DNA from 4 places in the Methylovorus sp. SPW-M1 genome. Region 3 is predicted to be linked to each of the others. Evidence: predicted binding sites of a transcription regulator. Region 3 holds the regulator's gene; each other region holds the start of a gene.
The links. The regulator sigma-54, encoded in region 3, starts transcription at its own class of promoters, with help from an activator protein. The targets are predictions, from matches to a motif close to TGGCACNNTTCCTGCT.

Region 1 (7,760 bases), 1.1 Mb from region 3:
AGGCATTCACGCCGATCTTGACGCTGTGGTTATTGGCCGCAGCCTTGGCGCGGATATCGTCAACCTGCGCCTTGATGCCTTCCACCGTATTGCCGTTGGTGAAGTACCAGTCGGATACCTTGGCGGCCATGTCGCGTGCCGCACGCGAGCTGCCACCCTGGAACACTTCAGGTTGCTTCAGTGGCTTGGGTTTCAGCGAGTAATTGTGGAAACGGTAGAAATCACCGTGATAGCTGAAATCATCCCTGGACCAGATGCCTTTCAGCGCCTCGATGAATTCCTGCGAGCGGCGATAGCGCTCGTCATGCTCCAGCCATGGCTGACCAATCGCCACAAACTCGCCCTTGAACCATCCAGAGACAATGTTCACGGCAATACGGCCACCACCGGTGAGGTGGTCAATAGTCGCAATCTGCTTGGCGACCACGGCAGGGTCCCACGGTCCCGGCAGGATGGCGGCAATCACATTCAGCTTCTCGGTCGCGGCCAGCAAGGCATGCGAAAACGACACGGACTCATGCTGATATTCCGCACCATAACCGGCGGTAAAGCGGATCTGGCTCAGGGCATAGTCAAACCCCGCTTTTTCGGCAATCTGTGCCAGCTTCTTGTTGTATTCAAAATCCCAGCTGGTGCGCTGCTCGATATTGCTGACGACCAGGCCGCCACTGACATTGGGTACCCAGTAAGCGAACTTGATGGGGGCTTGTTGCGAAGGTGTGCTCACAATGAATTCCTTTCGTAAATAAGGTCGTGATATGCGAATAAATCAGGAAGCGCTGGCAACCAGCTTGGCGGTGGCTTCGGCCGCTTCAGGCGTGGCCAGCTCGCGGTGCTTCAAAAAAGGCAGTGCGCGCTCAATGGCCAGGTCGATGCGCTTGTCCAGCGCTTCGTTGCTGATCTTGTAGTTGGTGAATTCGCTCTCGATGGCATACACGCCCACTGGCAAGGTCAGCGACTGGAAGAAGCTGAACATGGGGCGCAATTGGTGCTCGATCACCAGCGAGTGACGCAGGCTGCCGCCTGTAGCGGCCAGCAGCACGGGCACATCAATCAGGGATTCGTAATGCACCAGGTCAAACAAATGCTTGAGCAGGCCGGTGTATGAACCACGGTAGACCGGGGTGGCAAAGATCAGCACGTCGGCGCTCTCGATATCGTCAATGGCCTTGCGCACAGCGGGCTTGATGCTGTCATAGTTGAGCGAAGCACCAAGGTCGGGGCCCAGTTCGCCCAACTCAATCAGCTTGAGTTCAATCGGTAGGTGCTTGCCCAGCCGCTCGGCGATCTCCTCGACCAGTGTCAGGGTACGGGAGGGACGGCTGGTACTGCCTGCAACAGCCGTGACTTTCAGTTTCTTGCTCATGGTGACTCCTATTGTCAGGTTCGCGGCTCCAACAAAGAGCCACACTCCCCTAGCTAATAGCAGCAACCGTGCCACCTTAATTTTTTTATTAAATTCATATACTTAATAAAAATACGGCGCTGCCTGACCTGTTGCATATGCCGCCTGCATGCTGACCGGCTGCTGCTCAATCAGCAGGTTTTTGCTGAAATCTGATCAAAGGCTGGGGACTTTCTGGCGTTTTCGGGAGAGATTTGGCGGTTTAACGCCCTGGATGCGGGGAAATCTGCTGATCTGGCAGCACCCGGACAGCAGCCTGCTGCTACAGCCGCGCTTCACAGCATCGCCTGCAAAAATATTCATTATAAATCATAGACATAATTGCTGGCACGCTCTGTGCAATTCCTGATGCAGATGGCCTCACAGCCACATTTTTATCTTATGTTTATTCATGATCAGGAGTTTGTATGACAACAGCATCGGTATTGCACAAGGAAACAGAGGCCGCGATAGCGTCTCGCCCCCTTGCCCATATCATTAAATCCGACGAGGAAGCGATTGCCGTCGCCCACCAGGTCGCCGCGCACATTGCCAAAGAGGCCGCCGTGCGTGACGCCGAGCGCCGCCTGCCACGCGCAGAGCTGGATTACTTTTCGCAAAGCGGCTTGTGGGGCATTACCGTGCCCAAGGAATACGGCGGCGCGTTTGTCTCCAACAACACGCTGGCAGAGGTGATTGCCATCGTGGCGGAAGCCGACCCCAGCATCGGCCAGATCCCGCAAAACCATCTTTATATGGTGGAAGGCCTGCGTCTGGATGGCACGGAATGGCAAAAGAAGTTTTTCTTTGATCTGGTATTGCAAGGCGTGCGCTTCGGCAATGCCTTCTCCGAGATCGGCACCCGCACGGTGAATGATGTCAAAACCCGCCTGACCCCGACCGAAGGCGGCTACCTGCTTTCGGGCAAGAAGTTTTACTCGTCCGGTGCGCTGCTGGCGGACTGGGTTCCCGTCGTTGCCAAGGATGAAAATGACAACACCGTGGTCGCCTTCGTGCAGAAAGGCAGCAAGGGCCTGACCATCATTGACGACTGGTCCAGCTTTGGCCAGCGCACCACCGCCAGCGGCACCACGGTGCTGGAAAATATCTTCGTGCCCAGCGAATACGTCTTGCCGCACCATCTGGCGTTTGATCGCCCCACCCCCATGGGCCCGATTGCGCAGATCATCCAGGCCGGGGTGGATACCGGCATTGCCCGCGCGGCCCTGCGCGATACCTTGCACTTTGTGCGCAACCACACCCGCCCATGGATAGATACCGACCTCGAGCATGGCTACGAAGACCCGCTCACGCTCAAGGATATCGGCGATATCCAGATACGCGTGCATGCCACCGATGCGCTGCTGAAGCGCGCAGGCGAATTCATTGACGCTGCCCAGAAGAACCCCAACGAAGACACCGTGGCCGCCGCCTCCATCGCCGTGGCTGAAGCCAAGGTGCTGAGCACCGAAACCGCCCTGCTCGCCGGCAGCAAGCTGTTTGAACTGGCGGGTACGCGGTCCACGCTGGGTGAATACAACCTGGATCGCCACTGGCGCAATGCGCGTACGCACACCCTGCATGATCCGGTGCGCTGGAAATACTATGCCGTCGGCAACTATGTGCTGAACAAAGTGAATCCGCCGCGGCACCCCTGGATTTAACATCGTCATCAGTTCTGCAACCCTGGCTGATCAGACGCCTGGCGGGATATTCCGGCCAGGCGTTTTTTTTGCTGACGCGGGGAAACCTGCCTTGCATAAGGCCGCACTTAAATCTTTGTAAAGTTTATTGATCAAACGTTTGTTTGATGTATGATCCCAGCTCGTCTATTGTCTGGTTGATGCCTCATGTCACCCCCCACCCCTCAAACAGCCAGCCGCACCGACGGTGCGGAAGCGCGGCAGAAAATCCTGCTCTGCGCCCTCAAGCTGTTCGCCGAAAAAGGCTATGCCAAAACCAGCGTGCGGCAGATTGCGCAGGCCGCGCAGGTCAATGTATCTGCCATCAGCTATTACTTCACGGATAAAGCGGGCTTGTATCGCACGGTGTTTTCCATGCCGGATCTGATTGCGCGTCCCTGCGAATTTGCCTTTTCTGCCCCCGGCCTGTCCTTGGCTAGCGCTTTGCAGCAGTTCTTTGTGGAGTTCTTCCAGCCCCTGAAAATGGGCGATGTGGTGCACGATGTGGTGAAACTCCGCCACCGCGAGATGCTGGAGCCGACCGGCGTGTGGGAGCAGGAAATAGAATGCGAAGTGAAACCACATCATCTCGCCATGGCGAAGCTGCTCTGCCAGCACCTGGGCGTAAATGAGCCGGATGATGAGATTCGCAGCCTGGTGATGGCCTGTTTTGGCATGGCCGTACATATGTATATCGGGCAGAAGGTCATTCGCCATATGTCGCCACAGCTGGTGGAAAACCATGCCGCGCTGGACCGCATGGCGGAACGCTATGGCCGCTATGCGCTGGCCATGGTGCTGGACGAAAAGGCCCGCCGCGCGGGCGCCGGGGAGCAAGCATCATGAGCACGACATCACGCAAGATTCTCCTGTCGGCGCTCATGGCGAGCTTGCTGGCAGGCTGCCAGGGCTGGCCCATGGTGGGGCCCGATTACCAGAAACCCAAGACGGTGACACCCGATAGCTGGCAGGTACAGACTCCCGTGCCAGCCGCCCAGACCGCGGACTGGTGGCGGCAATTCAATGACGATGTGCTGCTGGAGATCATCACTGCTGCCGAGCGCAATAGCGCCAGTGTGGCCGATGCCTACAAGAATATCGCGTCTGCCCGTGCCAATCTGGTGGCGGCGCGTGCCATGGGTTTTGATGGCCTGAGTGCCACGCCATCGATCAGCCGCAAGGCTTTCTCCTTCGGCGGCGATCCCACCCTGCTCACGCAGCAGCAGATCAGCTTTGATACCTCGTGGGAGATCGACCTGTTTGGTGGCCTGCGCCGCGAACGCGAATCCTCACTGGCCGATTACGATGCCAAACGCAATCTGCTGCAGGATGCGCGGCTGTCCGTCGCCGCGGAGAGTGCCAAGGCTTATAACGACTACCGCTTCTGCCAGCAGAAGGTGCGGCTGTACGAGCGTTATCTGGAATCCAAGACCCGCAGCGCAGAGTTGACGGCCTCGGCCACCGCACACGGCTTCAAGTCCGACTCGGACAATGCGCTGGCGCAAGCCACGCAGGCCCAGGCCGCCAGCGACCTCAATGACCAGCAGATGCAATGCGAATTGCAGATCAAGGCCATGGTGGCGCTGACCGGCATGGCCGAGCCACAGCTGCGCGAACGCCTGGCGCCGCGCGACTTTACGGTGCTGCAACCCGGCAGCTTTGATGTGCCCTCGGTACCGGCTGTGCTGCTGGAGCAGCGCCCCGACCTGCTGGCCGCCGAACGCGATCTGGCCGCCGCTAGCGCCCAGGTGGGCGTCAAGGAAGCCGACAGATACCCCAAGATCACCCTCAGCGGCAATATCACGCCGGTGCGCTACCTCAATTCCGGTGTCACCAATAATGCCCTGACCTGGTCTTTCGGCCCCACCATTGATATCCCGCTGTTTGACATGGGGCAGCGCAAGGCCAATGTCTCCGCGGCCTGGGAAAGCCTGCGTGCTGCGGACAGCAATTACCGCAGCAAGGCGCGCACCGCCATCAAGGAAGTCGAGCAGAAACTGCTGACACTGCAAAGCTATAACGCACGCCAGCCCAGCCTGCAGCAGGCCGCCGACAATTACGCGCAAGCCTTGCAGGCCATCAGCCAGCGTTATGAAGCGGGGTTTGATAATGCCATCGACCTCGAAACCACGCGGCGCAATGCGCTGGAAGCCGACTATGCGCTCACCCAGCTGAACCAGAACCGCATTACTACCCTGATTGAACTCTACATTGCCGTGGGTGGTGGCTGGCAAGGTGCTGATACGCCACTTGCCGCCAACACTCCCGATTCCACCGAGAAACAACCATGAAAAACCGCGCTCCTTACCTTTCCCTGGCCCTGTTGCTGACCACTGCCTTGCTGACGGCCTGCCAGCCTGGCAAATCCGGCTCGGAGGCCGGTGAAACCAAACCCGCGCTCACCGTACGGCTGGTCAGCCCGCAGGAAACGGCAGCCGCCACCAGCATCACCGCCAATGGCAACATCCTGGCCTGGCAAGAAGCCATTATCGGCAACGAAGTCAGCGGCTTGCGGCTGAAAGCGGTGTACGTCAATGTTGGCAACAAAGTCAAAAAAGGCCAGCTGCTGGCCGAGTTTGACGATGAAACGGTCAAGGCTGACCTCGCCCAGAAAGAAGCAGACGCACTCGAAGCAGAAGCCAATCTGCGCCAGGCCGAGCTGGATGCCAACCGGGTAAAAGGCCTGGCCAAAGGCGCCCTGAGCGAGCAGCAGGTCGTGCAATACCTCACCACAGAGCAAACCGCCAAGGCCAAGTTTGAGTCTGCCGTGGCCGCGCTGGAAAGCCAGCGCCTGCGCTTGCGCCGCACCCGTATCGTGGCGCCCGAGTTTGGCACCATAAGCAGCCGCACGGCGACCGTGGGCAGCGTGGTCAACGCCGGGGAGGAGCTGTTCCGCCTGGTGATGCAGGACCGGCTGGAATGGCGCGGCGAAGTCGGCGCCACCGAGCTTGCCAGCGTCAAGCCTGGCCAGGCCGTGACCCTGACGCCGACTGGCAGCCAGGCCCAGGTAACAGGCAAGGTACGTGTGATTGCCCCCACCATGAACCAGGACACCCGCAACACCCTGGTGTATGTGGATATTCCGCAAGGTGTGGATGGCCCGCTCAAGAGCGGCATGTTTGCGCGCGGCAGCTTTGCCGTCGGTGAGCAGCGCGGGCTCAGCCTGCCCAGCAGCGCCGTGCTCAACCGCGATGGCTATGAATATGTGTTCACGCTAAGTGACCAGCAGCATGTGGAGCGCCGCAAGGTCGTCAGCGGCGGCCATGTCGGTGACCGCATCATCATTCGCGAAGGCATAGACCCCAAGGCCCGCTATGTTGAGAGTGGCGTGGGCTTCCTGATTGATGGCGACATCGTGCGCGTAGCGCAATAACGGGGCCGCCATGAATATTTCCGCCTATTCCATACGCAACCCGATTCCGGCCATCCTGCTGTTTGGCCTGCTCAGCATCGTCGGCCTGTTTGCGTTCAAAACCACCAAGGTGCAGGATTTTCCGGATATCGAATTACCGGCCGTCAGCGTCACCGCCACGCTGGAAGGCGCCTCGCCCAGCCAGCTGGAAAACGACGTCGCCCGCAAGATCGAAGACTCCATCGCCTCGGTGGATATGGTCAAGCACATCACCACCAAGATACTGGATGGCCAGGTGACAATCTCGGTGCAATTCCAGCTGGAAAAATCCGTCTCGGACGCTGAAAACGATGTGCGCTCGGCCGTCTCGCGGGTGCGCTCCGAGCTGCCCGCGGATACCAAGGACCCCATCGTCTCGCGCATCACCACCTCGGGCTCGGCCATCGTCAATTACAGCGTCACCGCCAAGGATCTGGACGAGAGGGACCTGAGCTGGCTGATCGATAATGAAATTGCCAAGAAAATGCTGTCGGTGGTGGGCGTCGGCAAGTTTGAGCGTGTCGGCGGTGTGGATCGCGAGGTACGCATTTCGCTGGATCCGGACAAAATGCTGGCCTTGGGTGTCAGCGCGTCCACCGTCTCCTCAGAATTGCGCCGCATGCAGCTGGAAAGCTCGGGCGGCCGCACCGACCTTGGCGGCATACGCCAGCAGGTGCGTACACTGGGCACGGTCAAGGAAGCCCGCCAGCTGCGCGATCTGCAACTGCCCACGCTGACCGGTACTTACGTCACACTGGGACAAGTGGCCGATGTGCAGGACACCATTGCCGAACGCAGTCATATCGCGCTCATGGATGGCAAGCCGGTGATCGGCTTTGAAATCACCCGCAGCAAGGGCGAGAGCGAAACCGGCCTCAAGGCGCGGGTCGACAAGGCCGTGGCCGAATTCAATGACAGCCACCCCGGCGTCAAGATCACCCCGGCCTGGGAAAACGTCACCCCAGTGCAGGACAATTTCGATGGCTCCATGCACCTGCTGTATGAAGGCGCAGTGCTGGCAGTGCTGGTCGTCATGCTGTTCCTGCGCGATTTCCGCGCAACCTTCATTGCCGCCGTGGCGCTGCCGCTCAGTGTGCTGCCAACCTTTATCGGCATGAGCGTGTTTGGCTACACCATCAATACCGTCACCCTGCTGTCACTGGCGCTGGTAGTGGGCATACTGGTGGACGACGCGATTGTGGAAATCGAGAATATCGCCCGCCACCTCAACATGGGCAAATCGCCGCGTGAAGCCGCCATGGAAGCGGCGGACGAGATCGGCATGGCGGTGATTGCCACCACC
Region 2 (7,760 bases), 510 kb from region 3:
GGCAATGGCTTGATGACTCTGTGTCAATCCATGGATGTTGCTGCGGCTTGGGTCGTCGCGTGCTGAATAATTTAATGTGCAATAAAAAAACGGGCGCATCACTGCGCCCGTTTTGACTAACTGCTACTTAAGCGTCAGGGCTTAGTAGTGGTAAGCACGTTCACCATGTTCAGTGGTGTCCAGACCTTCGCGCTCGGACTCTTCGCTTGCACGCAGGCCGATGACGATGTCAACAATCTTGAACAGGATGTAGCTGATAACGCCAGTCCATACCACAGTGATACCTACTGCGATGGCTTGGGTCGTTACTTGCTGACCCAGGGTTACACCTTCAGCATAACCAACACCGCCGAAGTCAGTAGACATCAGCACGCCGGTGCCGATCGCGCCCAGAATACCAGCCAGGCCGTGTACACCGAATACATCCAGAGAGTCATCATAACCCAGGGCATTCTTCAGCTTGGTAACGGCCCAGAGGCTGAGGAAGCTGGCCAGGAAGCCGAGGATGATGGAACCCATAGGGCCGATGAAGCCGCAAGCAGGGGTGATGGCAACCAGACCAGCAATCGCGCCAGAAGCAGCACCCAGCATGCTTGGTTTGCCCTTGAATAGCCATTCAGCAAATACCCAGCCAACAACAGCGGCACCAGTAGCCAGTTGTGTGTTGATCAGAACCAGACCAGCAACACCATCAACAGCCAGTTCGCTACCTACGTTGAAACCGAACCAACCCACCCACAGCAAAGAAGCACCGATCAGTGTCATTACCAGGTTGTGTGGAGGCATGGCTTCTTTGCCGTAACCAATACGCTTGCCGATAACCAGGGCACCTACCAGCGCTGCAATACCAGCGTTGATGTGCACAACAGTACCACCAGCAAAGTCCTTGGCGCCGTGACCGTTAAACAGTGGGCCAGCATCGCTCAGCAGACCGCCGCCCCAAACCATGTGGGCGATTGGGATGTAAACGAAAGTCACCCACAGTGCCAGGAACAGCAGCACGGCTGGGAACTTGGTACGCTCGGAGAAACCACCGATGATCAGGGCTGGCGTAATGGCAGCAAAGGTCAGCTGGAAGGTGATGAAGACATACTCAGGGATAACACCACTGAGGCTGTCAGGCGTCACACCTGCCAGGAAAGCTTTGCTCAGGCCGCCGACAATCGCGTTCCCTTCCGAGAAGGCCATACTGTAGCCATATACGGCCCACAGCACGGAGATCAGGGAGAAGGCAACGAATACCTGCATGCCCACGGACAGCATGTTCTTGGTGCGAACCAGGCCGCCGTAGAACAGAGCCAGGCCAGGTACCGCCATCATCACGACCAGCACAGTGGCAGTGATCATCCAGGCAGCGCTGCCGGTATCCAGTTTTGGTTCTGCAGCAGCAGCTGGTGCGGCTTCTGCAGGAGCAGCTGCCTCAGCGGCAGGCGCTGCTTCAGCTGGGGCAGCTGCAGGAGCTGCCTCGGTGGTGGTGGCTGCCGGAGCTTCATCTTCGGCAAAACCAATGGTGCTGGCGCCCAGTGTACCCAGGCCCAACATACCAACTAATGTAATCAGAGATAAAAATCGTTTCATGGCTGTCCCCTATTAGAGCGCGTCAGGACCGGTTTCACCGGTACGGATGCGATAAACCTGCTCAAGATCAAAAATGAAAATTTTGCCATCGCCGATTTTGCCGGTGGTGGCGGACTTCTCAATCACTTCAATCACCTGATCGAGCATGTCGTCTTTAATGGCGACTTCGAGTTTTACTTTTGGCAGAAAATCGACGACATATTCGGCACCACGATACAGCTCGGTGTGGCCCTTTTGACGTCCAAAACCCTTGACTTCAGTAACGGTGATCCCCTGTACGCCGATGGCGGAAAGAGCCTCCCGTACCTCGTCAAGCTTGAATGGCTTGATGATCGCGGATACGAATTTCATGCGTGTCTCCTGATGAGTGTTGAAAGTGATGAGGCGGGTTGCTCAGCCGCCTCATCCCAGTTTAACTAAACAATTTAACCTTGAGGGTTAAATGAATTTAGAAGGTTTTTTGAACGTAAACGGTAACTGCATCTTTACCGATGTTCTTGCCGTCAAGCTTCCAGGCATTGTCGGTGTCGGTGCCGGTGTAGTAAGCGCCAACGTTAACACCGTTGTCCCAGGCTTTAGCTACGCCCAGTTTCCAGTCGGTGTAGGTGAAGCGATCGTCGTTGTCTTCGCTAGTACCTTTGAGGGATTTTGCAGTGCCGTCAAAGTATTGGTAGCCAACGTGGGCAATCAGCGAGTAGCCAGTATCTGCAAATGGATATACAGCTGTCAGATCAACGTAGTTGGAACCACGGCCATCATCAACACCGAAAGCGCCGTCAGAAACAACGTAAGAATCTTTCAGAGTGAAGAACTTCCAAGTCAAAGCACCGTAAACTTCAGTGGTGTTAGGATCTTGTGCGCCGGTAACTTTCTTGCCTGGGTATACATACTGCAGCAAACCAACATCGTAGCCAATGCCAGTGTCACCGATGGTGCTGCGGTAGCCACCATAGATATCCCACTCAAGGCTGCTGTCTTGCTTGATCATGGAGTTGCCGCCAGCGTTGTTAGCATTGGTCCAGCTAACGTTGGAGCCCCAGGTGCCCAGGTAGAAACCGCTGGAGTGGGAGTAGTCAACGCCGCCTTGCAGAGCTGGCTCATTAGCGGTTTGTGTCAAACCACGGAAGATGTATTGGCTGTAAAGGCCAACGTTGTAGGTGAAAGTGTGTGGCGAAGCAGCTTCTTCAGCGGCAGCGTCGGCGGCCAAAACGGCAGCAGGTGCTGCGAAGGTGCCCAGAACGGCTACCAGTAAAAGCGATTTACGCATTGAATTTCCTTTCAGAGTAAAAAAACAACATAAAACGAGCAACAAACATAAAGCAACACTCGTGCCAAAAAGACAAAGCACGGAAAAACATTGAGTTACAATGCTAAAGTAATGAGCTGGGTGAAACAATGAGAGTATTTCCTTGTTTACAATAATTTGCGGCACCCCTATGGTGCGTTTACATATGTATGCGCGCACTGAATAACAGCCAATATGACGTAATGGATGGAGGTAAATGAAACATGAATTCGGCTTTTTTGAATGATTTGTCATTGAAAATAAAGGAAATTTCCAAATCATCCCCATTGGGTGATCTGGAGAAGAATTTAAATGCACTATTACAGGGCGCGTTCACCAAGTTGGAGCTGGTTTCTCGAGAGGAATTTGACGTACAGGCCGATTTGTTGCGGGTTGCAAGGCAACAGCTGGATGAGGCGCAGAGTAAATTGGAAAAAATGGAACAAAAACTGACAGAACTGGAAGTTTTGTTGCAAAAAACCAACAGTTAGATGTGAATCATGTCACTTGCGGTCATTAAAAGTCGTGCATTGTGTGGCATGGATGCACCACCAGTGGATGTGGAAGTGCACCTTGCCAATGGATTGCCCAGCTTTACGATAGTCGGTTTACCCGAAGCTGAGGTGAAGGAGAGCAAAGATAGAGTACGCGCTGCCTTGCAGACTGCGCAGTTCGAATTTCCTGCTCGCCGCATTACGGTCAACCTGGCGCCTGCCGATCTTCCCAAGGAAAGTGGGCGCTATGATTTGCCGATCGCGATCGGGATTCTGGCGGCGTCCGGCCAATTGCCGATAGAGGGTTTGGCGCAATATGAAATGGCTGGAGAGCTCGCCCTTACCGGGGAGCTGCGCCCCGTTAAGGGGGCCTTGGCCATGACCTATAAAGCCTGGCGCGATGGCCGGGCTTTTATTTTGCCCGAAGCCAGTGCAGCGGAGGCTGCGCTGGTGACGGATGCGCAGATACTGCCCGCCAGCAGCTTGCTTGCGGTATGCGCGCATTTGCTTGGTCAGTCGCCGTTGGCATTGCAGCAGCCGGAAGTGCCATCCACCACGCTAGCTTATGCTGACTTCGCCGACGTGAAAGGGCAGGCACATGCCAAGCGTGCTTTGGAAGTGGCGGCGGCAGGCGGGCACAGTATCTTGATGCAAGGACCGCCGGGCACCGGGAAGTCCATGCTGGCCGCCAGATTGCCAGGTATTTTGCCCGCGATGACCGAAGAAGAAGCATTAGAGTCTGCCGCCATTCAGTCGCTCAACGGCGCGTTTCGAGCAAGCGCTTGGCGGCAGCGGCCTTACCGCGCGCCACACCACACGGCATCGGCGGTGGCGCTGGTGGGCGGCGGCAGTGTGCCACGCCCGGGCGAAATATCCCTGGCGCACCACGGCATTCTGTTTCTGGATGAAGTGCCGGAGTTTGATCGCAAGGTGCTTGAGGTGCTGCGCGAGCCGCTGGAATCGGGGCGCATCACCATCTCCCGAGCTGCCCGGCAGGCAGATTTCCCCGCGCGCTTTCAGCTGGTAGCCGCGATGAATCCCTGCCCTTGCGGGTATCTGGGGCATTACAACAATAAATGCCGCTGCACGCCTGACCAGGTGTCGCGCTATCGCCATCGTCTTTCCGGCCCGCTGATGGATCGTATTGACATGCATATAGAAGTACCTGCCTTGCGCGACGATGAATTGCTGGCGCGTGAGAGCAGCGAAAGCAGTGATCTGGTGCGTCGCCGTGTCGAGGCTGCGCGTGCGCTGCAAGTGCAACGCCAGGGGAAAGCCAATGCACTATTGGAAAGTCATGAGATCGATATCTGGTGCGAGCTGGATGCCCAAGGCCAAGCCTTGGTAAAGCAGGCCATCAATCGGCTCAACCTGTCCGCCCGGGCGTATCATCGGATATTGAAGCTGGCCCGCACGATTGCCGATCTGGTGGGTGCCAGGGATATCGCAACTGCGCATGTGGCCGAGGCGATTCAGTACCGCAAGCACGAAATATAAAGGCTTACATCTCATGGAAAAATACCATTCCGCCTGGCTTGAAGAAATGCGATCCGCCTGCATTTACAGACAAATGTCAGTGCAGGAGCCCGTCGAGGCGCATCGCGAACTGTTCAAACAGCTGGCCGCCGAGGCGGAGTCTCAAGCCGGCATATGGCATAAACAAGGCATAGCCAAGGGTTTGGCTATGCCCCAGACCTATCAGCCCGATTTACGCACTCGTGTGGTGCTGCTGTTGCTGCGTAGCCTTGGAGGCCGGCGATTGAAGCCCTTGCTGGCTGCCATCAAGATACGCGGCCTATCCGTTTACCGTCAGCCGCGGCAGCAGAATGAACATCCGACGCCGCTTTCCATTAATGACGTCGAGCTTGGTCATCGTAATGCCGGTACCAGCGGCGGCCTGCGCGCTGCCGTGTTTGGGGTGAATGATGGTCTGGTTTCGATTGCATGCCTGGTGATGGGCGTCGCCGGAGCGGCGGCCAATGTGTCGACCATCCTCATGACCGGCGTGGCTGGCTTGCTGGCCGGGGCATTTTCCATGGCGGCGGGCGAGTATATTTCCATGCGCTCGCAGCGCGAAATGTTTGAGTATCAGATCGGGCTGGAACGCGATGAGCTGGCGCAATACCCCGAACAAGAGGCGCGTGAGCTGCAGCTGATTTATCAGGCCCGAGGCTTGAATGAAACCGAAGCGCGGGCCTTGGCCGAGCGCATGGTGGCCGACCCGGAAAAAGGCCTGGATGCCCTGGCGCGGGAGGAGCTGGGTTTGAATCCCGATGAGCTGGGCTCGCCGTGGACGGCGGCCCTGTCCTCCTTCCTGGCGTTTACTTTTGGCGGGGTGGTACCACTGTTGCCTTATCTGCTGGGCGGCGGTGCCCATGCGCTGATGGGGGCGATTGCCCTGACGGCGCTGGCCTTGTTTGGCATAGGCGCTGCCTTATCCCTGTTTACCGGGCGAAATGCCTGGCAGGGTGGCCTGCGCATGCTATTGATTGGCAGCGCTGCAGGTGCCATGACCTACTGGATAGGCAGCTTGCTAGGCACGTCGGTGGTTTGAACCAGAACTGGTGGCAGGCAGTGACAGGCAAATGATGTCTCAAAAATGCCTTGATCTGAACCCGATAGCGCAATTGCAGTCCTATGACCCTCGTTGTCTGCCATGAGCCAAGGAAAGCTGCGCATAAACAATCGCCTGTGCCTGAAAGCAGTGCCTGTTTTATAATGACGCCTTTGTCTTAACACCTGCTGACCGCAAGGTCTGCGCATGGCTGTCATGCCAGACTAGCCATCACTATATGAGCGCCCCATGAACCAGCCGTCTACGTTATCCACTGCCATTCCCATCTCTGCCACTGAGGTTCGCCTGCGCGAGTTGCTGGCAGAGCGCATCCTGATTCTGGATGGCGCCATGGGGACCATGATTCAGCGCTACAAACTGACAGAGGAAGATTATCGCGGTGGCCCGCAGGGCCGGTTTGCCGATTTCAAGCCAGGCTTGGCATTTTGCCCCAACGGTGATGGCTGTGGATGTGGTCAGCCGCATGCAGCGCCTGCAGAAGGCGAGGCGCGCGAACTGTTCGTCAAAGGCAATAATGAGCTGCTGACATTGACTCAGCCGCACATCATCCAGGAAATCCACGAGCAATATCTGGCGGCAGGTGCCGATATTATCGAGACCAATACCTTCGGCGCGACCACGGTTGCGCAGGAGGATTACCACATGGCGCACCTTGCGTTTGAGATGAACGTGGAAGCCGCCAAGCTGGCACGCGCCGCTTGCGACAAATACAGCACGCCGGACAAACCGCGCTTTGTGGCAGGCGCGCTCGGCCCTACGCCAAAAACCGCGTCCATTTCCCCCGACGTTAACGATCCGGCTGCCCGCAATATCACCTTCGATCAGCTGGTAAAGGCGTACCTGGAGCAGACCATTGCGCTAGTAGAAGGCGGTGCCGATATCCTGCTTGTTGAAACCATTTTTGATACGCTGAATTGCAAGGCCGCGCTGTTTGCGATTGATGCCTACTTTGAGCAAAGCGGCAAGCGCCTGCCCATCATGATTTCCGGCACGGTAACAGATGCCTCCGGACGCATACTCTCAGGTCAGACGGTGCCTGCCTTCTGGCATTCCGTGCGCCACGCCCGGCCACTGACCATAGGCCTTAACTGTGCCTTGGGTGCCGCGCTGATGCGGCCTTATGCCGAAGAGTTGTCCAAGATCGCCGATACCTTTGTCTGCATCTACCCCAATGCCGGTTTGCCTAACCCTATGTCGGACACCGGCTTTGACGAGGAGCCGCAGGATACCTCCAGCCTGCTGAAAGAATTTGCCGAGAGCGGATTTGTGAATGTGGCAGGCGGCTGCTGCGGCACCACGCCTGCGCATATCCAGGCCATTGCCGAGACGGTGAAAAACATCGCCCCCCGCCAGGTGCCTGCGCCTCGCCATGCCACGCTGCTGGCTGGTCTTGAGCCTTTTATCATTGATGACAGCTCCCTGTTTGTGAATGTAGGCGAGCGTACCAATGTCACCGGTTCCAAAGCCTTTGCCCGCATGATCCTGAACGAACAATATGAGGATGCCCTGCAGGTGGCGCGTCAGCAGGTAGAAAACGGTGCGCAGGTCATTGATATCAATATGGATGAAGGCATGCTGGACGCCGTGAAGGCGATGACGCACTTCCTGAATCTGGTTGCCTCCGAGCCTGACATTGCACGTGTGCCCATCATGATCGACTCTTCCAAGTGGGAAGTGATCGAGGCGGGCTTGAAGTGTGTGCAAGGCAAGTCCATCGTCAATTCCATCTCCATGAAGGAAGGCGAAGCCGAGTTTCTGCGGCAGGCGCGTCTGTGCCGTCGTTATGGCGCGGCGGTCATCGTCATGGCCTTTGATGAAAAAGGCCAGG
Region 3 (7,760 bases):
AAGGCGCTAAGCTCAGGCGGTGCTTTTTCCGGCAGCAGGCGGCGCACGGTTTCCAGGTCGTGCTTAACGGTTTTTACTGCTTTGTCAAAACGGGTGATCTCGTCGGCAATCAGGGCCTTGGGCACCTGAAAATGCACCACTTCAAGCAAGGCATGTGAGACGAGATGGGCATGGCCGATGGCAATGCCGCTGGACACGCCAACGCCGTGGATGGAAAAACTGACTTTGGAAGCGGGGCTGGGGGCGGCCACGATGAATTTATTCCGGTTCGCCAAACTTGCCCGAGATCAGGGTCACCAGCGCCTGCATGGCGGCCTCTTCATCGGCACCATTGGTTTCCAACACGATCTTGCTGCCTTTGCTGGCGGCCAGCATCATCACACCCATGATGCTCTTGGCATTGACTCTTCTACCGTTGCGCTCGATCCAGATTTCACTGCCAAACTGGCTGGCGGTTTGCGTCAGCTTGGTAGATGCGCGTGCGTGCAGGCCGAGCTTGTTGATGATTTCTATTTCTTGTTTAGTCATGATGCTTGCATGCTTCCTCAGTAAAATGGATAACGCCTTCGCTACCCCCGCTCAATGCTTTTTGTACCAATAGCTGAATATCCCCGTTGCGGTACGTCAGTGTGCGCACCAGCATGGGCAGGTTCACCCCGGCGACACCTTCCACCCGTCCCGGCTTCAGCAATTTGCCCACCATATTACATGGGGTTGCGCCGTAAATGTCCGAGAGGATGAGCACGCCATTGCCTTCATCCAGTTCATCCACCAGTTGCTGCGCCTGTGGCAGCATGGCGGCCGGATCATCGTGGGTGCCTATGCCCAGTTGCTTGAGCAGTGGCGGGCGTGTGCCCATCACATGGCTGGCGCAATGTATCAGGCTCTCACCCAATGTGCCGTGCGCAATAATCAGTATACCTATCATGAAAGCGTCCTGTTGCCGGGGCCCGGCATCGTGAATTTAAACAAGCCTGTCTACTCTAGCTCGCGGTGCCTGATCAGCACTTTTTGTTGTTTGTCCTTGAAATACTGGCTCAGCTGCTCGACGAAAAACACCGAGCGATGCTGACCGCCAGTGCAGCCGATAGCGACGGTCAGGTAGCTGCGATGATCGCCATCAAAGCAGGGCAGCCAGCGCTCTACATAGCCGCGTATATCCTGCAGCATCTCAAGCGCCATGGGCTGTTGCCGCAAAAAGTCCTGTACCGGGGCATCCTTGCCTGTGAGCGGGCGCAATACCGGGTCGTAATGGGGGTTGGGCAGGCAGCGCACGTCAAACACAAAGTCGGCATCCAGCGGTATGCCATGCTTGAAGCCGAAGGAGACAAACAACAGCGTCATGCCGGTGCTTTGCTGCACGACAAAATCGCGCACCCAGTTGCGCAGGGTGTTGGCGCTGAGGTTGCTGGTGTCGATGCGATGATCCAGATTTACTAGCCGGTTCAGTAGCTGCCGTTCGTATTCTATGCTTTCGGCCAGCGTGGTTTTTTCATCGCTGAGCGGGTGACGGCGCCGCGTTTCGCTGAAGCGCTTGACCAGGGTTTCGGCGTTGGACTCCAGGTAAAGCACCTGCACCGAGATGCCTTTGTCGCGCAGTGCCTGGATGTTTTCCGGCAAGGTTTCCAGCGCTGCGCTGCGGGTGTCTATGCTGATCGCCACGCGTTGCTGGGTGGCAGGTGCCAGATGTTCGGATATCTGCGGCAGCAGGGTGGCGGGCAGATTGTCTATGCAATAAAAACCGGCGTCTTCCAGGGCGCGCAGCACAATGCTTTTGCCCGAGCCGGAAAGGCCAGTGACGATGATGAGCCGCATGTTGCTGGTGGCCACGCTTAGCTCTCCACTTGCTGCTGGCGCTTCATGGCTTTGCTCATCTCGCGATGCTGGCGCTGCATGAACTGCTTGGTGCCGTTAATGCCGCGCAGTAACAGCATGTGGTTGCGCACGGCGACTTCGACCAGCACCGCAATATTGCGGCCGGCGGCCACGGGAATCATGACTTTGGGGATTTTCACGCCCAGTATTTTTTCGTGATGCGATTTGATCTTGAGCCTGTCCAGCAGTTGCGGCGCCAGGGTATCGGCCATCTCAAGCTGAATGATGAGGTCGAGCGGTTTGGTAGGCTTGACGGCGTTGTCACCAAACAGGGCACGGATGTTGAGGATGCCGAGGCCACGCACTTCAAGGAAGTCCTGCAGGATAGGGGGGCAGCGCCCTTCAAGCCGGTCCGGCGCAATGCGGTAGAAATCGACAATATCATCCGCCACCAGACGATGTCCGCGCGAAATCAGTTCCAGCGCGAGCTCGCTTTTACCAATGGCCGGGTTGCCCTTGATCAGGATGCCAAAGCCTTGTACTTCAATGAAAACACCATGGGAGCTCTCTGATTCGGCGACGGCTTGCGCCAGATAATGGCTCAAGACATCCATCAGTCCCGGGCTGCGCATGGGGGAAGTGAACAAGGGGGTTTGAAAATCATCCGAGGCTGCATTCAGCTCGGCGGGTGGTTTTTCACCATTGGCGACAACAACGGCGGCCAGGTCGGTGGAAAACAGATTGTGGATGGCTTTCTTGAGCTCTGGCTTGGGCAGGCTGCGCAAGTAATCCATCTCGGCACAGCCCAACACCTGCACGCGGTTGGGGTGTACAAAATTCAGGTGCCCGATCAGTGCCAGAGAGGGCTTGGTCACCGTTTCACTGGTGAGCAGGTTTTCGCCGCCATTCAGCCCGGAAACCCAGGTGAGCTTGAGATTGCGGCGCATATCCCGGTAAAGCTGTGCAACACTGATGGTAGCCATATGATTACCTTATGTTCGGCAGGGACAAGGCAACTGGCGGTATGTAAGACAACACGCCTTTGCCTTGTCCCCGGTTAGACCTTTATTCCGCAGCCGCCTGGTGCTTGAGGGCACCGTTGGCCTTGTGATGGTCGCTTACTTTTTCCTTGTGCTTCAGAACCTGGCGATCCAGCTTGTCAGCCAGCGCGTCAATCGCGCCGTACATGTTTTCACCGCTGCTTTCGGCATGGATATCGTGACCCGGCACATGAATGGTGGCTTCCACTTTCTGCGCCAGCTTCTCTACGCTCATGGTGACTTTGACGTCAATCACATGGTCGAAGTGGTTACTCACGCGCTCAAGCTTGCTCTGCACATATTCGCGCAGGGCTGGGGTAACGTCGAGATGGTGTCCGGTGAGATGCAGGTTCATGATTTACTCCTTCAGGTAAAACGCAGATCAAAGCGATCTGCGCTGGTTGGCCGCGGGTATCTGCAAAGACTCGCGGTATTTGGCAATGGTGCGACGAGCAACCACGATGCCCTGTTTACCCAGGATATCCGTGATCTGGTTATCCGACAGCGGCTTTTTCGGGTTCTCTTCGCTGACCATTTGTTTGATCAGGGCGCGTATGGCAGTGGCGGAACAAGCGCCCCCGGATTCGGTAGCCACATGGCTGCCAAAGAAATATTTAAGCTCGTAAACTCCGCGTGGGGTGAGCATGTACTTGCGCGTGGTGACGCGTGAAACCGTGGATTCGTGCAGGCCCAGCTCATCGGCAATCTCGCGCAGCACCAGGGGGCGCATGGCGACCTCGCCGTGCTCAAAGAAATTGCGCTGGCGATCCACAATCGCCTGAGAAACGCGCAGGATGGTGGAGAAACGCTGCTGGATGTTCTTGATCATCCACTTGGCTTCCTGCATCTGGCTCATCAGGTATTGGCTCGAGCTTTCGCGGTTGCGCTTGAGGATGCCGGCATACAGCTGGTTGATGCGCAGCTTGGGCACGACTTCGTCGTTCAGATGGGCCAGCCAGACACCTTTGATTTTCTTGACCACGATTTCATGCTGAATGTAATGATCAGACGTGATTTTGCTGAATTCACCACCTGGGCGGGGATTGAGTTGCAGCACCAGCTGTTGCACTTCGCGCAATACGTCATCGTCGCAGGCCAGCAATTTTTTCAGTTTTGCGTAATCGCGGGCTGCCAGCAGGGGCAAGTGCGTTTCGGCAACCTTGATGGCGAGATCCACATAAGGCGTATCTGGTGGCAAGGCGCGCAATTGCAAGGACAGGCACTCGGCCAGGTTGCGCGCACCTATGCCGGGTGGGTCCAGATTCTGGATATGCTTGAGCGCCGTCTGCAACTCCAGCATGTCGATTTCGAGTTCCGGCGGCAGCATCTCGGCCAGCTCTTCCAGCGACTGCTCCAGATAACCGTCGTCGGTAATGGTATCGACCAGCAGCATGGACAAGGTCTGGTCGCGCTCGGACAGTGGCAACAGCTTGAGCTGACCTAGCAGATGATCGCGCAGGCTGAGGCTGACCGCTTCCTGGTAGCTGAAATCATTGTCATCGTCATTGCCGGAGCTGCTGTCTTCCCAGCGGTTACTGCCGCTGCTGCTGCCGAATTCAAAATAGTCATCGCCACCAAATTCATCCTGGCGGGGAGCTTCCTCCGGTGTAGCGGCCACGCTGGGCTCAGGGGCTACTGGCGCCGCAATGAAGTTGTCGGGGATTTCCAGCGGTTCTTCGATCTTGTCGGCGCGTTCCAGCAATGGATTCGCCTGCAGCAGGGTTTCCAGCTCCTGATTGAGCTCCTGCGTGGATAGCTGCAACAAACGGATGGACTGCTGCAGTTGCGGAGTCAGCGCCAGGTGTTGCGAAAATTTGAGTTGTAAGCTTTGCTTCATACGTGGGGGCCGCCAAATGTGTGCTTAGAGGCGGAAGTCCTTACCAAGATACACTTCTCTTACGCTATCGTTGTGAATAATTTCGCTGGGCTTGCCTGCCGCGAAGACGCGTCCTTCATTGACGATATAGGCGCGGTCGCAAATACCTAATGTTTCCCGCACGTTGTGGTCGGTGATCAGCACGCCAATATTGCGTTCGGTCAAAAAGCGGATGATCTTCTGAATGTCCAGCACGGCGATGGGGTCGATGCCGGCAAATGGCTCATCCAGCAGAATGAAGCTGGGGTTGGTGGCCAGGCAGCGGGCGATTTCAACGCGGCGGCGTTCACCGCCGGACAGGCTGACCGCCATGCTGTTGCGGATATGCGTGATATGCAGTTCCTGCAGCAGCGATTCCAGCTGGTTCTCCATTTGTTCTGGCGCCAGTTTCTGCAACTCCAGAATCGCCATGATGTTTTCGGCCACCGTCATCTTGCGGAAAATCGAGGGCTCCTGCGGCAGATAAGCCAAACCCAGGCGCGCACGACGGTGTATGGGCAGACGGCTCAGATCCTTGCCATCCAGCAGAATGCGCCCATCATCCAGGGCCACCAGACCTACCATCATGTAAAAGCTGGTGGTCTTGCCTGCGCCGTTAGGGCCCAGCAAGCCCACCACTTCGCCGCTATTGAGTTGCAGCGAAATATCCTGCACCACCGTGCGGGATTTATATTTCTTGCGCAGACCTTCTACGATTAATTGGCTCATGTTTACTCAGGTATATCGTGTTGCACGCCAGACTGACGGATTGTCAGCATGGCAGGTTAATTGGCCGTCGCGCCATCGGTGCCAGCCGGTTTTTTCTTGGGCTGAATAACGGCACGTACACGCCCGGTCGGCGTGGCAGGCGTTGCTGCCTGGCTGCCACCGCCAATCACCTCGGCATATTCGGCATTGGCGTCATACATGATGTAGTCACCATGCACGATGTCGTCGCCTTTTTTAACCCAGGCCTTGGTGTAGAGCTGTACCTTGTCCATACGTCCATCGTACTCGATACGTTGACCGCTGCCTTCCATATATTCGTTTTTACCTTCCATTTTTTGCTTGAAGGTGGAAGGCGTCTGCGGATTGCCGTAGGTGGTGCTGTGCTGAAAGCCTTCTTTGTCTTCGCGTACCACCAGTTTGTCGCCACGGATGATCAGCGTTCCCTGGGTGAGGATTACATTGCCGGTGTAGATGCTGGTCTTTTTGGCATCATTCACGGTGACGGCATCTGCTTCCAGATTGATGGGCTTGTCCTTGTCCGCCTTTTCGGCGTGTGCAGGCAGGCAGGCCATCATCAAAAGTAGCGGCAAAAAGCTACGGGGCAGGGTTGTCATATTTTCTCCGAATCCGGGCTTGGTTATTGGTACTGGTACTTCGTTTCGCCTGTGCTGCCTGTTTTTTAGCGGGGCTGGCGCTGGGCTTGGCATTTTTCTGTGGTGCCGCCTTGCTGGCTTTCGCTGGCGTGCTGGCCGGGGCTTTGCCAGCGGCTTTTTTTGTCACGCTGGGCGAAAGGTAATGCGCCCGCACGCGGCCACGCAGGTTGACGGTCTGGTTTTTCTTGTTGAATACCATACCGTTGGCATGAATCACCGTTTCCGGTGCCTGAGTGATCACCACAGGTTTGTCTGTCACGGCCACTTCCTGCTTGGGGAACATCTTGAGGTACTGGGTACGTACCATCATTTCCCCTTTATCCTTGGATGCCTGCCGAATGACGATCACATTATCCATGAATTCCACGGTCTCGCCATCGCTGGAGACGTTGCCGCGCTGGCCTTCAATCTGCGTGTAAGGCTTGTTGACGGCATACTGCGTAAACCGGGGCCGTTCAAGTTCGGTGGTGTCATCATCCGGGTAATGCTTCATCTTTACCGCTGCCAGCACATAGGCCAGCGCACCGTTCACATTGGTCCGTGTCGTGACAAAGTTGTCCAGAATGTAATCCGGGTCATGGCGCAAATTGGCATCCGGCCGCCGCTCGGGTGGCTGGACACTGCGATCTATCCAGAACGTGAGCAGCGCCAGCAGGGCGAGCAGCACGAGCGGAAACACGACGGTTGGACGTCCCAATATCAATCCTTACTTCAGGAACCGGGCCATCTGTGCGTCAAAGGTGCCTTGTGCTTTCATCAGCAGTTCGCACACTTCGCGCACGGCACCGTGGCCCGCGGGGCGGCTGGTGATGTAATGCGCATACTCTTTCACCAGCGGCATGGCATGCGGCACGGTAATGCCGAGGCCACCATAACGAATCGGGGGGATATCAATGACATCATCGCCCATGAAGGCGCATTCTTCGCGGCTGAATCCAAATTGCGCGCGGACTTCATCAAAGGAGGCCAGCTTGTCGTCCACCCCCTGATGAAAATGCAGAATGCCGACATTGGCGGCGCGCTTGACCACGACCTGGGATGTGCGGCCAGTAACGATCGCCATATGCACGCCGGTGGCTTTCAGCAATTTCATGCCCAGGCCATCATGCGAATGGAAAAATTTGTATTCCTGACCGTCGTCGCCCAGTCCAAGGCCGCCGTCGGTCATGACGCCGTCGACATCGAATACCACGAGTTTGATGCGCTTGGCGCGTTCTTCTACGGACAACAATTCAAACCACCTTTGCAATAAGAAGATCGTGCATATTCAATGCCCCGATCAGGGTTCCCTGCTGATCGGTGACCAACAGGCTGGTAATTTTTTTCTGCTCCATGATGGCAACCGCATCGACTGCCAGTTGCTCAGGGCGGATTTGCTGCGGCGATGTGTGCATCACATCGCGCATGTAGGTGCTGTTTATGTCCACGGCATTCTCGAACGCCCGGCGCAAATCGCCATCGGTAAATACCCCAACGGCATGCTGCTCTGCATCAACAATCGCTGTCATGCCAAGGCCTTTGCGTGACATTTCCAGCAAGCCTTCTTTCAGGCTGGCTTCAACTCCCACGCTGGGGATGGCATCGCCTGTGCGCATCACGTCGCGCACATGCAGCAACAATTTGCGGCCCAGCGTACCCCCGGGGTGCGACAAGGCGAATTCCTCGGCA
Region 4 (7,760 bases), 1.0 Mb from region 3:
CTTGGCCGATGCCAGATCCGCCTCACCCTGACGCAGGGTCGCCTGAATATCATCATTATCCTGGCTGCTGACCGCGTTAATCTTCACCAGCTGGGCATAGCGCTCTGCTTTCAGCCGCGTCGACACCAGACTGGCTTCCGTCTTCTGCAGTGCGGCCTGCGCGCTGGCATACGCAGCCTGATAAGGCGCCGGGTCAATCTGGTACAGCAACTCGCCAGCCTTCACATTGGCACCCTCGGTAAAGGCACGCTTCAGGATAATACCGCCGACCTGCGGCCGTATCTCCGCCACCATGTGCGCCGCCGTGCGGCCCGGCAGCTCGGTTTCGAGTGGCTGCGACTGCAGCTTGATGGTCATCACACCAACTTCAGGCGCGGGTTTGTCTTTGGGGGATTTGTCGCCAGATTGGCAGGCAACCGTCAATACAGAAATAAGAGCAAGCACCGCAACGGATGCTATCTGCTGGTAAGGTATTGTTTTCATTTATTCTCCGCTTTCCCGTTTTTTTGAGCGCCGGGAAATACGTACAGGATCAATTCAATCATCAAATTCCATACGAAAGGCATGCTGGGCAGGCTCTGCATTCAAACATGGGACGGAAATTCAGCCAAGACTGGCATTCAAGCACGGAAGAACCCGGGCAGAGCACAAGCATAACATTGGCATTATTCAACGTCATGCACATAGACATAAAAACAGGACGCAGCCATTTCACTGCGCCCTGCTTTATCTCGCACCCAAGGAGCCCGCATGCTTGTGGCAAGGGCTCTCAGGCCATACACCCATCGTGACGGGTATTACTCCAGACTGAAAGATAGATCGCCGGAGTAATGCGAGCGATAAAAACCGGACCTTCTATTAGCCACGATCATCCGGCTTTTTAGGTCCACGCTCCGGCCGGTCATTCCACTTCTGCTTCTGCTCCGGCGTCAGCAAGGCATACACCTGATGCGCCGCATCCGTGCGCAAGACAATCAGGTCCGCCTGAATCTTCGCCTGCTCGGCCGCTGCCGCCTGCACCTTGGCAGGGTCGTAAGGCTCAGCCTTCGCCAGCGTTTGCAGATTCTTCATGCCATCATGCAAGGCCTGCATCTTCTGCTCACGCACCGGCTTCTGCTTATCCATAATCTGCTTCACCTGCGCCTTCTGGTCCGCCGTCAGATCCAGCCCGCGCAAACCGCGATGAAACCCGGCATCTTCAGCACCAGGACCACCGGCATGCGCATGTTTGCCATGCGGGCCAGCACAAGCCTCATCGTCACCGGCATAACTCAGCGCCGTACCAAATGCCGCAAGTGAACCCACCAGCAACAGGCCTGGCAAAATAATGTGTTTATTGATTTTCATGTCTCGCTCCTTTAACTCACTCAGTATTAAGTGTTACGCAAAGTAAGACGCCGCGTGGAGCAAAAGGTTAAAGGGGTTTGAATCAAAGTATGTTAACTGGGGTAAATAGTTGTAAAGACCATCAAACCGAATAAAAACGCCCGACTAATCGGGCGTATTAAAATTGATTCAGTTAAATTTTTTAATCCGGGTTCAATCATCTCCCAACGCACTAAGCTGCGAAGTCGCAGGGATTTTATGAATGCTCAGATCAGCGCCCATGTACTCCTCCTCCTGCGTCAAACGGATGCCAACCACCGCCTTCAGCACGCCGTAGACCACCAATCCCCCCGCCAACGCGATTGCAACACCCAGTGCCGTGCCGATTAACTGCGAAACGATGTTGACGCCGCCCATGCCTCCCAAAGCATGCGAGCCGAAGATGCCAGCGGCGATACCACCCCAGGCGCCACACAGGCCATGCAGCGGCCATACGCCGAGGACGTCGTCGATTTTCCAGCGGTTTTGCACCAAGGTGAAGGCCCAGACGAACAACACGCCAGCAACGCCACCAGTGACCAGGGCGCCCAGCGGGTGCATGACGTCGGAGCCTGCGCAAACAGCGACCAGGCCAGCGAGCGGGCCGTTGTGTACAAAGCCGGGGTCGTTGCGGCCGAGTATGACGGCGCCGATGGTGCCACCGACCAGTGCCATGAGGGAGTTCAGCGCGACCAGGCCGCTGACGGCATTAAGGGTTTGGGCGGACATGACGTTGAAGCCAAACCAGCCGACGGTGAGTATCCATGCACCCAATGCCAGGAATGGGATATTGGATGGTGGAAATGCATGCAGACGGCCATCTTTGCTGTAGCGGCCATGGCGGGCGCCTAGCATGATGACGGCGCCGAGGGCGATCCAGCCGCCCATGGCATGGACAACGACTGATCCGGCAAAGTCATGGAAGGCAAAGCCGAATTGCTGGGTAAGCCAGGCCTGAATACCGTAATGGCCGTTCCAGGCGATGCCTTCAAAGAAGGGATATACCAGCCCGACCAGGGCAAAGGTGGCGGCGATTTGCGGATTGAATTTGGCACGCTCGGCAATGCCGCCAGAGATAATGGCGGGAATGGCAGCGGCAAAGGTCAGCAGGAAGAAGAACTTGACCAGCTCATAGCCATTCTTGGCGGACAGCACATCGGCGCCGTGCATGAAATCCACGCCATAAGCAATGCCATAGCCAATGAAAAAATAGGCAATGGTGGATACTGAAAAATCCACCATGATCTTGACCAGCGCATTCACCTGGTTTTTGCTGCGCACCGTGCCTACCTCCAGAAAGGCAAACCCGGCATGCATGGCAAGCACCATAATCGCCCCGAGCAACATAAAAACTACATCATTTGCTGACTGCACTGTCTCCATTACTTACTCTCCTGTGAAATTTTTGTTTGGCTCAAAAGAGCAAAATTCAAGCCAATACAGCAAGTTATTGTTTCTTCAGGATTTCAGTTTTGGGGCATTTTAGATTTTGCACTATTTAAGTGCATTTATAAGTGCATTGCACGTTTTGTGTGCATTAAGAGGATTTTGGCTTAAGGATATTGCTTCCGGCCGCGATATCGCGCTTGAAAATGGAGCATCAACGCTTTGCCTCATACCAATGCTGACTGCGATTCACCAGTTGCACGATAAGCAGCATGACGGGCACCTCGATCAGCACACCAACCACAGTAGCCAGCGCCGCACCGGAATGAAAGCCGAACAGGCTAATGGCAGTGGCCACGGCCAACTCGAAAAAATTGCTGGCGCCAATGAGGGAAGAAGGGCCGGCAATCGCATGCGACTCGCCCACCTGACGATTCATCCAGTAAGCCAAGCCAAAGTTGAAGAAGACCTGCACCAGAATCGGCACCGCGAGCAACAGGATCACCAAGGGCTGCTCCATGATGGCCTGCCCCTGAAAGGCAAACAGCAGCACCAGCATGAGCAGCAATGCCAGCATGGACCATGGCCCGGTTCTCTCCAGCACGGCATTGAGGCGGGGCGTGCCTTGTTGCAGCAGATGTTTGCGCCAGCCCTGGGCAATAATCACGGGGATCACGATGTAAAACAGCACCGACACCATCAGGGTGGTCCATGGCACATGGATGGACGATAGCCCCAGCAACAGTGCCACGATAGGCGCAAAGGCAATCACCATGATGCTGTCATTGAGCGCCACCTGCGAGAGCGTAAACAGCGGTTTGCCATTCACCAGTCGGCTCCAGACAAACACCATGGCAGTACAGGGTGCGGCGGCCAGCAAAATCAGTCCGGCGACATAACTATCAAGCTGCTCTGCCGGTAAATACGAGGCAAACACCTGATGGATAAACAGCCAGGCCAGTAACGCCATGGAAAAAGGCTTGACCGCCCAGTTGATGAAGAGCGTGACGGAGATGCCCTTCCAGTGCGATTTCACTTCGCTCAAGGAGCGAAAATCCACTTTCATGAGCATGGGAATGATCATGACCCAGATCAGCAGGCCCACCAGCAGGTTGATTCCCGCCCACTCCAGGCCAGCAGCAACTTCAAACCACGCGGGCAGCCATTGCCCCAGCATGACGCCGACCACAATGCACAAACCTACCCATAGCGAGAGATAGCGCTCGAATATGTTCACGAGGTCTGCTCCTGTTGTTTTTGCCCTATCGCCTGCATGTGCTGCCGAATGGCATCGGGGCCCAGCTGGCTCAGGGGCAACTCCACCAGTTGAGCAACGCAGCCTTCTATCTGCTGAAAAATGCGCTTAAACGCGGCGCGCTTTTCAGAATCCGAGCCCTGCACGGCGGCCGGGTCTTCGAATCCCCAATGGGCGGCGATGGGCTTACCGGGCCATACCGGGCAAAGCTCGCCTGCGGCGTTGTCACATACGGTAATGATGAAGTCCATTTGCGGCGCATCCGCCTGGGCAAACTCATCCCAGCTCTTGCTGCGCAAGGCGCTGGTGTCATAGCCTATCGCCGCGACTTGCTCGATGGCATACGGATTCACCTTGCCATTGGGATGGCTGCCTGCGCTGTAAGCCTTGAAACGCCCCTGCCCAAGCACATTGAACAAGGCTTCCGCCATGATGCTACGGGCGGAGTTTCCCGTGCATAAAATCAGTACCTTCACCATGTTCTCGCTCATGTTCGTGCCATCCAGATAATTAGCAGCAGCCGGGTTTGGCGTCTGCCGGTTTTGTTGCTTTGCCTATCATAGTGATCGGCACACAGCATTCGCCCTGCGTGGCGGGTTCCGCCGACGACGCGCCAAATACGGGGATAGCCTCCAGCGTGTGATAGGTTTCCCATGGCACGCCCTGGGGATCCGTCACCCAGTACTTGTCTGACTTGGCATAACAACAGGCCGCGCCCAGCTCAGGCTTTACCTGCGCTGCTGTTTGCTGCTCTATCGCCTGCAGGCGCGTGTGCATCTCCGCCAGTTCGTTTTCATTCTCGACTTGTATGCCCAGGTGATTCAGGCCAGCGGGCGCGTTGCGCATGGAGATGGCAAAGTTGATGCGGGGATCATCCAGCATCCACTTGGCGTAATCGGGCTTGAGCACCGCGGGGGCCGCATTGAACAGCGCCGAGTAAAACTGGATATTGGCGTCAAGGTCGTCCACCGCGATATGGATATGCATGCGTTTCATGGTTAAGCTCCTTTGCTTGCGCAATCGAGAGAGATGCAGGCGGTTCCGCCGCAACAGTTTTCAGTGAGGAATGCCAAGAGATCATTCATGCGGGTAAAGTTGGCCGAGTAAATCACAAAGCGCCCTTCCGTCTTCGCGCTCACCAGCTCGGCATGCGCCAGCTCCTTGAGGTGGAACGACAACGATGAAGGCGGGATAGAAGCCAGCTCGCTGATCTTGCCAGCCGCCAGCCCCTCGGGCCCGGCCTGAACCAGCAGACGAAATATCCCCAGGCGCGATTCCTGAGCCAATGCGGCGAGTGCTTTTACTGCTGATGTGTTTTCCATATTTCGATAATAGTCGAAATATGGAAATGGTCAACCGGTTTATTAATATGCGAGTCTGATATTGCGAGGCTGAGTCAGCAAACTTGGGCTTGCCCATTTGCCGCTACGCGCCGTGCAGCCCCGCGCCCACTCATCAGAAAATTCAATGATAAGAAGCGGAGTGCGGGCAGGAAGCCAACGCGCTAGATTGGTACTCCCCCGATTCATTGAGCGTAAAATCATGTGCAGTTCATTAACAAGCACGCCCTACTCCATGCCCTTGATTGATCCCCGTTGGCAACAGATCCAGCAGCGCGACCCGGCGGCTGAGGGACACTTTTTGTATGGGGTGCGGACTACAGGCATCTATTGTCGTCCCACGTGTGGCGCACGCACGCCCAAACCGGAACATGTGGAATATTTCAGCTCGGCGGCAGAAGCCGAGCAGGCGGGGTTTCGCGCATGCAAGCGCTGCAAGCCACACCTGGCAAAGGCGGATGCGCAAGCCGCTCATATTGAAAGCATTGCCCAGGCCTGCCGCCAGATTGAGCAAGCAGAGCAAATCCCAAGCCTGCAACATCTGGCAGAGATGGCAGGGCTTAGCGTTTCGCATTTTCATCGCCTGTTCAAGGCAGCCACAGGACTAACCCCCAAGGCGTATGCCATGGCACACCGCAACCAGCAGCTACGGGAGCATCTGCAAGACAGCCGCAGCGTCACCGGTGCAATGCTGGAGGCAGGCTTTAACAGCAGCAGCCGCTTTTATGCGCAATCTGACAGACTGCTGGGCATGACACCCACGCGCTACCAGCAGGGCGGGCGCGGCATGCTGATACGCGCAGGAGTCGCGCCATGCAGCCTGGGCATGGTGCTGGTCGCCGCCAGCGAGCGCGGCGTGTGCGCCATTGCCATGGGCGATGATGCCGCCACGCTGCTGCAGGATTTACGTGCCCGATTCCCCCATGCCAGCGTCGTGGAACAGGATGCTGCGCTGGAGCAGCAGCTGGCATCGGTATTGCGCTTTATCGAGACACCGGCGCTGGGCCTGGATTTACCGCTGGATATTCAGGGCACGGCGTTTCAGCAGCGAGTGTGGCAGGCCTTGCGGGATATACCTCATGGCAGCACCATCAGTTACCGCCAGCTCGCCGAGCGCATAGGCGCGCCCAAGGCCATTCGCGCGGTGGCAAGTGCTTGTGCGGCCAATATGCTGGCAATGGCTATTCCATGTCACCGCGTGGTAGGCAGTGATGGGCGTTTAACCGGCTATCGCTGGGGAATTGCGCGCAAGCAGGAATTATTGAAGCGCGAAGCCAGTCAATGAAGAGGCTTCCATGTCATACGCCTGTCGACTTCGCGGGTATACACTGGAGCCCTTACCCTTAAACACACCGCCATGGCTGCGCACCCATGGCCTTATCACCGGAGCCACTTAGCCATGTTTGAATCCGCCGAAATTGGCCACAAGATAGACCGGGAGGAATACAAGAAACGCCTGCCAGCCCTGCGCGAAGCCCTGCTCGATGCGCAATACGATATGCTGCAAAGCCGCAAATTCCCGGTGATCGTGCTGATCGGTGGCGTCAACGGCGGCGGCAAGGGTGAAACCGCCAACATCCTCAACGAATGGTTTGATCCGCGGCACATCAATACCTTTGCCTTTGGCCCGGCCACCAGTGAGGAAAGCCAGCGCCCGCCCATGTGGCGTTTCTGGCAATCGCTGCCACCGCAGGGCGAAATCGGCATACTGTTTGGCTCCTGGTACAACGACCCCATCACGGATAAATCGCACGGCAAGATCAAGAAAAATGCGCTGGATAAAGCCATTGAAGACATTGTGCGGCTGGAACGCATGCTAACCGATGAAGGCACGCTGCTGATCAAGCTGTGGTTTCACTTGAGCAAGGACCAACAGAAAACCCGGATCAAAAGCCTGCAAAAAGACCCTGCCACGCGCTGGCGCATTACCGACCAGGATATGGCCGAGCTGAAACTCTACGACAAGATCAAGAATGTGAGCGGCCATGTGATCCGCGAGACCAGCACCGCGTTTGCCCCATGGGTGATCGTGGAAGGCTATGACGCCAACTATCGCAATCTGACGGCGGGCCAGGTAATCCTCGAGGCCATACGCAACCGGCTGGATAACAAGCCGCGTCCACCCAGCGCACTGGCAGCGCCCTTCATGCCGCCATTGGACCAGTTACGCATAGTCGACACCCTGAATCTGGATCAGTCGCTGGGCAAGGAAGAATACAGCCTGCAACTGGAAAAAACCCAGGGCAAACTGAACCAGCTGACCCGTCATCCTGCCTTCAGGAAAATTTCGGTGGTGATTGTGTTTGAAGGCGTGGATGCCGCAGGCAAAGGCGGCAGCATACGGCGCATTACCCAGGCGCTGGACGCCCGCAGCTACAACGTGGTGCCGATTGCCGCGCCCACGGAAGAAGAAC

Region 1: the regulator sigma-54 is predicted to act here: its motif matches at 1,731-1,746, upstream of ACWWD9_RS04440 (SfnB family sulfur acquisition oxidoreductase).
Region 2: the regulator sigma-54 is predicted to act here: its motif matches at 2,897-2,912, upstream of ACWWD9_RS01625 (TorF family putative porin).
Region 4: the regulator sigma-54 is predicted to act here: its motif matches at 2,787-2,802, upstream of ACWWD9_RS08335 (ammonium transporter).

Annotation. Positions count from the first base shown of each region.
Region 1 is NZ_CM132626.1:942,764-950,523, reverse strand. It holds gene sfnG (dimethylsulfone monooxygenase SfnG) at 1-727, opposite strand, end outside; gene msuE (FMN reductase) at 770-1,366, opposite strand; gene ACWWD9_RS04440 (SfnB family sulfur acquisition oxidoreductase) at 1,813-3,048, shown strand; gene ACWWD9_RS04435 (CerR family C-terminal domain-containing protein) at 3,235-3,912, shown strand; gene ACWWD9_RS04430 (efflux transporter outer membrane subunit) at 3,909-5,357, shown strand; gene ACWWD9_RS04425 (efflux RND transporter periplasmic adaptor subunit) at 5,354-6,439, shown strand; gene ACWWD9_RS04420 (efflux RND transporter permease subunit) at 6,450-7,760, shown strand, end outside.
Region 2 is NZ_CM132626.1:354,313-362,072, forward strand. It holds gene ACWWD9_RS01615 (ammonium transporter) at 142-1,578, opposite strand; gene glnK (P-II family nitrogen regulator) at 1,591-1,929, opposite strand; gene ACWWD9_RS01625 (TorF family putative porin) at 2,027-2,845, opposite strand; gene ACWWD9_RS01630 (accessory factor UbiK family protein) at 3,088-3,354, shown strand; gene ACWWD9_RS01635 (YifB family Mg chelatase-like AAA ATPase) at 3,364-4,854, shown strand; gene ACWWD9_RS01640 (VIT1/CCC1 transporter family protein) at 4,868-5,911, shown strand; gene metH (methionine synthase) at 6,161-7,760, shown strand, end outside.
Region 3 is NZ_CM132626.1:2,803,581-2,811,340, reverse strand. It holds gene ptsP (phosphoenolpyruvate--protein phosphotransferase) at 1-251, opposite strand, end outside; gene ACWWD9_RS13380 (HPr family phosphocarrier protein) at 259-528, opposite strand; gene ACWWD9_RS13375 (PTS sugar transporter subunit IIA) at 521-928, opposite strand; gene rapZ (RNase adapter RapZ) at 979-1,815, opposite strand; gene hprK (HPr(Ser) kinase/phosphatase) at 1,833-2,798, opposite strand; gene hpf (ribosome hibernation-promoting factor, HPF/YfiA family) at 2,881-3,210, opposite strand; gene ACWWD9_RS13355 (RNA polymerase factor sigma-54) at 3,238-4,692, opposite strand; gene lptB (LPS export ABC transporter ATP-binding protein) at 4,717-5,439, opposite strand; gene lptA (lipopolysaccharide transport periplasmic protein LptA) at 5,496-6,053, opposite strand; gene lptC (LPS export ABC transporter periplasmic protein LptC) at 6,034-6,789, opposite strand; gene ACWWD9_RS13335 (KdsC family phosphatase) at 6,799-7,323, opposite strand; gene ACWWD9_RS13330 (KpsF/GutQ family sugar-phosphate isomerase) at 7,325-7,760, opposite strand, start outside.
Region 4 is NZ_CM132626.1:1,778,465-1,786,224, forward strand. It holds gene ACWWD9_RS08325 (efflux RND transporter periplasmic adaptor subunit) at 1-483, opposite strand, end outside; gene ACWWD9_RS08330 (Spy/CpxP family protein refolding chaperone) at 859-1,347, opposite strand; gene ACWWD9_RS08335 (ammonium transporter) at 1,540-2,748, opposite strand; gene arsB (ACR3 family arsenite efflux transporter) at 2,966-3,988, opposite strand; gene ACWWD9_RS08345 (arsenate reductase ArsC) at 3,985-4,497, opposite strand; gene ACWWD9_RS08350 (ArsI/CadI family heavy metal resistance metalloenzyme) at 4,517-5,002, opposite strand; gene ACWWD9_RS08355 (ArsR/SmtB family transcription factor) at 5,005-5,328, opposite strand; gene ada (bifunctional DNA-binding transcriptional regulator/O6-methylguanine-DNA methyltransferase Ada) at 5,549-6,631, shown strand; gene pap (polyphosphate:AMP phosphotransferase) at 6,746-7,760, shown strand, end outside.